DNA from 2 places in the Lysinibacillus sp. SGAir0095 genome. Region 1 is predicted to be linked to the other one. Evidence: riboswitches for the same ligand, from Rfam matches in the RefSeq annotation. Region 1 holds a riboswitch; the other holds the start of a gene.
What was found. A riboswitch is a leader RNA that binds a small molecule or an ion and turns the genes downstream of it on or off. The one in region 1 is predicted to bind cobalamin.
Positions count from the first base shown of each region.

Region 1 (3,161 bases):
TTTGAAAAACTAGCTGAGATATATCTAGAAGAAACTTGGAAGCTGCGTAAACTAGGTGATCCAATGATTACGGTCCAATACTTTCATGAAATAATCTAATATTAAAAAGAGAGCTCCATTTTGAAATGGCGCTCTTTTTCATTTTATAATTCATATTAAGTTAGTAAGAATTGACGGATGGAAGATCCAAAAAGTAAAATGGCTGTATGATGTAGTACGGATTTCGTTAAATGAGGAGATGATCATTTGAAAAGTCTATTTATTAAAACGGAGGAACAAAGGAAATGGTTAGAAAAATTGGCATCCTTAAAAGAGGAATTTAAAAACAATGCCCAACAAATTGATGAGCAATCTGTCTTTCCTCATGAACATATACAGAAGCTAAGAGAAATTGGCTATACAAAAATTACTCTACCAAAAGAATTAGGGGGAGAGGGTTTTAGTGTTTATGATGCGATTTTAATACAGGAAACACTGGCGAGCTACGACGGAAGTACTGCACTTTCCATAGGTTGGACGGTATTAACGGTAGGTGAGTTATTTGAAAATAAATACTGGGAACCTGTGAAACTAGAGAACTTTGCTAAAGCGGTAGAAAAAGGCGCAATCATCAATAGGGCGGTAAGTGAAGCAGCAACAGGTAGCCCCATTCGAGGAGGGCGTCCTGGAACTACAGCAAAACGAAATGGTGACAAGTGGGTAATTACTGGACGTAAAAGTTATACAACTGGATTACCCGAGCTAGATTACTTTTTAACCTCGGCATGGATTGAGGAAGAGGAAAAAATCGGTTTCTTCTTAATACATAAAGATACACCAGGTATTACTATTGAAGAGACGTGGGATGTTATTGCGATGCGGGGAACAGGTAGTCATGATTTTGTATTAAGTGAAGTGCAATTAGAAGAATCAGATCTAGTTGAAGTTCCTAACTATACGACTGGCTTTAAATTGAATGGGTGGCTACTGGTCATTCCTGCAACATACTTAGGAATTGCACAGGCAGCACGTGATTATGCCATACAATTTGCAAATACCCATTCACCAAATAGCATTCAAGGAACAATTGCATCATTACCGAATGTTCAAGCGTTACTTGGAGAAATTGAACTGGAGCTAGCTAAAGCACGCTTCGCTTTGTATGGTGCAGCACAAAGCTATGTGGATTTAAAAAATAGAGAACAAAATGGTAGAACGTTAACGGTAGCGGAAGGTGAAGTAATTGTCAATGCAGTAAACGTGGCTAAACATACAGTAACCAATGCTGCCATCACTGTAGTGGATAAAGCAATGCGAGTTGTAGGCGCAAAGAGTCTGCAACGCACAAATCCGCTTCAGCGTTATTACCGTGATGTACGAGCGGGTCTCCATAACCCACCAATGGATGATTTAACAATTAAGAAATTAGCTGAATTAGTTCTGAAACAAAATGACTGATACGATAGATTAGGAGGCTTTGTTTTTCATCAAGCAATGAAAGCGAAAGTTTTATACATTCTTTTCCATAATTAAAGTATAATAGAAAGAAATAATTTCATAAGTAGTAAAGGTCTTTTTGCTAGACTAGCAAAAAGAGTAAAAGGGAAGTTGGTGAAAGTCCAACGCTGTCCCGCAACTGTAAATGGGAGTGGCCCTGCAATCCACTGTTACAAGAAGTGTGTAATGGGAAGGAAGGGAGCACGATGAACATAAGCCAGGAGACCTGCCTTTATGATGATAGATTCACACCTTACGAGGATAGGGGGAGTACAAGGATTGTAATGATATCAATTACTGAACCGTCTCCCTATTTTGGCTAGGGAGGCTTTTTATTTTTGTGAAATGGCAAGAAAAACAATATGATAAAAACGATTTTAATTTCTACTAAAAAATATAATAATGTAAAGAATAGTCTTGAGGTAACATTGTGAAAAAAAGAATGATGCTTGCTTATAGTTCATCAATAGTTATTTTGTTAGTTAGCATTTGGCTTGGGGTGTCCATTGGTTCAGCAGATGTCCCCATCTCAACATTATGGGATGACGAAACAAATCCCAGTGCTTACAGTATTTTATGGGGCATTCGAATGCCTCGCGTTATATTAGCAGGTCTGATCGGCGCCTCATTAGCAATTGCAGGGGCAGCCTTTCAAGGGTTGCTAAAAAACCCTTTAGCTGATCCATATACGCTTGGAATTTCTTCAGGAGCTTCTGTTGGTGCAGTGGCAACAATTTTCTTTAGTCTTTCAATACCTGTAATAGGGACATACACCCTGCCACTTTTCGGCATGGTTGGGGCATTTTTGACGATGCTTCTCGTATTAACCTTTGCCCGTTTCATCGATCGCTCCATGAAAATGGAAACACTTATTTTAACTGGAGTAATATTCAGTTCATTTTTGGGATCGTGTATTTCGTTAATGATTGCGCTTACTGGCCAACAGCTACGTGAAATTACAAGCTGGTTACTTGGCAGTGTATCTATGCGTGGATGGCCATATGTCCAAATGATTTTGCCCTTTGTTTTGATTGGGGTCATACTTTTGTGGCTTAACCGAAGAGAATTAAATGCAATGATGTATGGTGATGAACGAGCACAGGCCTTGGGTGTAAACGTAAAGTTTAGGAAGTATGCGATTTTAACTGGAGGTTCGATGCTTACGGGAGCCGCAGTTGCAGTATCTGGTACCATTGGCTTTGTTGGGTTAGTCGTTCCTCATATGACGCGTATGCTTTGGGGAACGGATCATCGTCATTTATTGACCTTATCCTTTTTAAATGGAGCAAGTCTGTTGATTATTTGTGATCTGGTCTCTAGGACGATTATCACACCATCAGAATTGCCAATTGGTGTGATTACAGCCTTTATTGGCGCACCTGTCTTTTCATATATCTTCTTTAAACAACGAAGAAGCAGGGGGTGAAGATATGCTACAGGTTCAAAATATTTCAGGTGGTTACGGAGCAACCCCCATTCTATCAAATATTACATTTCAAGTAGAAAAAGGCAAAATGGTTGGAATTCTAGGACCAAATGGATGCGGAAAGTCAACCTTATTAAAGGTAATCAGTGGCATAATGAGTCCTACTTTTGGAACGGTCCACATAGATGGAGCAGAAATAGGTGAATACTCAACTCGTGAGTTAGCAAGAAAAATGACGATCTTACCTCAACTACATGCA
Region 1 is NZ_CP028083.1:798,200-801,360, forward strand. Features, by position in the region: gene C1N55_RS04070 (acyl-CoA dehydrogenase family protein) at 1-99, shown strand, start outside; gene C1N55_RS04075 (acyl-CoA dehydrogenase family protein) at 247-1,437, shown strand; cobalamin riboswitch at 1,531-1,725, shown strand; gene C1N55_RS04080 (FecCD family ABC transporter permease) at 1,919-2,902, shown strand; gene C1N55_RS04085 (adenosylcobinamide amidohydrolase) at 2,907-3,161, shown strand, end outside.

Region 2 (3,161 bases), 1.7 Mb from region 1:
GACTAGCCATCTCTTCATCAAAAGCAACACCGGAAGCAATATAAAACAAGTTGGTCCGCTCAAATTGGTGATATAGCTCTTTAGCATAACATTCAGCAAATGCACTTTTTCCGCTCCGAACACCACCTGAAATAAAAATCATTTTACTCATGAGACTCTCCTCCAAAATTTAATAATAAGCTAAAGTAATTATTAGAGATAAAATCGAAAAGAGCAAACTCTAATTAAGAATTTGCTCTCCTACTTTTTAGTTAAAAATTTCTGGATAGATTGTTGATGCAATTAGTTCGATGGCTTCACCAATTCGTGGACCTGGACGATCTAGGATATCGGCATTTAATACATAAACTTCTTCATTTTGAACCGCCGTAATATTTGACCATCCTTCACGAGCTAAAATTTCTCCTTTTGGATCTTCACTGTAATTTACAGTTGTAATAATTGCTTCTGGATTACGGGTAATTAAATCCTCTTCTGAAACTGCAAACCAACTTTGCTGATCAGCATATATGTTTTCAACGCCAGCCGCTTCAATAAGCTCTTGTTGGAAAGTACCAGAGCCGACAGACCAAATATCTGGAGATGGTGAGATTTCAAAGTATACTTTTTCCTTTTCATCCAATGAAGCCGTTTTTTCTTGAACCGCCGCAATTTGCTCTTCGATTCCTGAAACGATTTCATCAGCTTTTTCTTCAACATTTAAAACTTCAGCTATTTGCTCGATATCACCATAAACATCATCAATTGTTGCGGCAGTTTGAATAACAAAAACCTTCAATCCAGCATTTTCTAATTGTTCAATATGCGTTTCTTCCCCAACTGTATAGGCAAAAACAACATCAGGTTGCATTTCAATTACTCTCTCAGTATTGATAGTCATTGAATCAGAAATTCGTTCTATTTCAAGCGCTTCTTCAGGGTATGTATCAAATTCTGTTGCACCGATAATTTGCTCCCCTACTCCAAGCTCAAATAAAATCTCTGTATTGCTCGGTTGTAATGAGACAATTTTTTCTGGTACTTCCTCAAAAGTCACTTCCACACCGCGGTCATCAACGACTGTATAAGGACCTGATTCTTCAGCTGCCCCAGCGTTTTTGTTTGCTTCTGTATCATCGCTTTTAGCTGGTTCTTCAGAATTACAACCAACTAATAATAATGAGATTGCTAATGGTGCCATCCACTTTTTCTCTAAAAATTTCATCGAATTTCCTCTTTTCGTTTTTTCTTTATTGGATAGGATTTGCTCACAAATGGAATCTCATCTACACCCTGTCTGGAGTTTGTGTAAACGGCCATTACAAAAAATACATTTGCAAGAAGAGCTAAATAATCAAACAATATTTCTGGTACTTCGCGTTCTTCACTTACTTTATGGAGTGCACGATATGATTTTTTTGCTTCACTTCGACAGACATGAAGTAAGGCACCCGCTTCACTGCCTTGAGGCAATAAAAACTGCTTGATTACATCCCCAACTTGGGCAACATAATAATCATATCGGTCACTCAAGACTTGTAAATCAGCCTCCGAAATCGCTAATTTTCCACGTATAGAGCCGTTAAGATGATAAACATTAGGCTGAATAACTTCTAAGTCCTCATAAACAACTCGACAAGCTTCATCTCCACGTAAAACTGGTAAAACAGCTCCAATTCGTGTAGTAAGAGAATCTGTGCGAATCTCATAATCGACTAAACTCCCTTGCTCACGCATAAATGGATAACAACTAAATCGCATATCTTTTCGAATATATACCCCCCCTATCCAATTACATTTAGTGAATAACCCATTCAAACAACAAGAGAAATTATAAAAGCCATCCACAAGAATGGATGGCAAAAAATTACAGAATAAGATTGCATAAAAATATTCACTAAATTAAGCCGTACATTCTCTTAAATTCCGAAGAGGGTATTTACGATCAGAAAAAGATAGGTCTCCTGGCTTGTGCATAGCATTTCAAAGAGCCTTCCCATCTAGATAGACAGTGGCAAAAATCTTGAAACTAACACATACAGTTGCGGATACAGCTTCGGCTTTTTACCGAATTCCCTATTAAGCGTTCATACGCATCTCTTTCTTTGCAAACAGTATTCACTTAACAGCAATATAACATATTTTTCAAAATAATAGTATTTAAATTTTTCAGTAGAATTTAGTAATAGATTATAATGCTTAACTACAACCTAAGCATTTTCCATAGATTTCGAATTTGTGCGCCTCAATCGTATATCCCGGAAGTTTTTCGTTCAGCATCTCCATTGGACAAATCGAGATTTCTTTAACGTTCCCACATTCCATACAAATAAAGTGATGATGATGGTGATCAGATTCGCATTGCATACGGAAATTTCTTTCACCACTTAACTCAGTTTCTTCTAATATACCAAGATCAACAAAAGTAGCTAAATTGCGATAAATCGTATCGAAGCTCATTCCAGGAAAGTCCTTCTTCAATACAGATAAGAGATCCTTTGCAGTTAAATATTTATCAGTCTCTTCGAACATATTCAATATTAGTTCTCGTTTATCCGTTTTTTTATAGCCGTTTTCTTTTAATATTTCCCATGCTTTAGTTAGGTTCATTTAACTGCTCCCCTTTCTTTTGCATTTGTTTTAAGTATAATTTTTTTAACAAGGATGACAATCAATAAAATTAATATAGAGGTTACAACAATTGTACCACCTGGTGCCAGATTTAAGTAGTAAGCGCTTGCTAATCCGATGATAACAGCGGCTTCACCAAAGAGGATTGAATAAATAATTGTTTGTTTAAATCCTTTGGCAATCCGCATACTGGCTGCAACAGGTAGTGTAATTAATGATGAAACTAAAAGAATTCCAACAATTCGCATGCTTGCAGCTATCACTAAAGCAACTACCAGCATAAATAAGAAATGAATCCATTTTGCAGGCAGTCCACTAGCATTTGCATATTCTTCATCAAAAGCAAGGACAAACATTTCTTTGAAAAATAAGAATATAAATAAGATAACTACAATAGCAATACTCACTACAACCCATAAGTCCTGTCTTGATACTGCCGAAACCGAACCAAATAAATAGCTCATTAAGTCTGTATTAAAGCCACTTGCAAGAGATACAAAAATCGCAGTTAGACCAATACCTGCAGACATAATAATCGGAATAGCGAGCTC
Region 2 is NZ_CP028083.1:2,481,191-2,484,351, forward strand. Features, by position in the region: gene C1N55_RS12220 (bifunctional adenosylcobinamide kinase/adenosylcobinamide-phosphate guanylyltransferase) at 1-151, opposite strand, end outside; gene C1N55_RS12225 (ABC transporter substrate-binding protein) at 248-1,204, opposite strand; gene C1N55_RS12230 (hypothetical protein) at 1,201-1,752, opposite strand; cobalamin riboswitch at 1,916-2,095, opposite strand; gene C1N55_RS12235 (Fur family transcriptional regulator) at 2,179-2,589, opposite strand; gene C1N55_RS12240 (metal ABC transporter permease) at 2,586-3,161, opposite strand, start outside.
Region 2: it holds a riboswitch for cobalamin, as region 1 does, so the genes downstream of both, C1N55_RS12230 (hypothetical protein) here and C1N55_RS04080 (FecCD family ABC transporter permease) in region 1, are expected to answer to the same signal.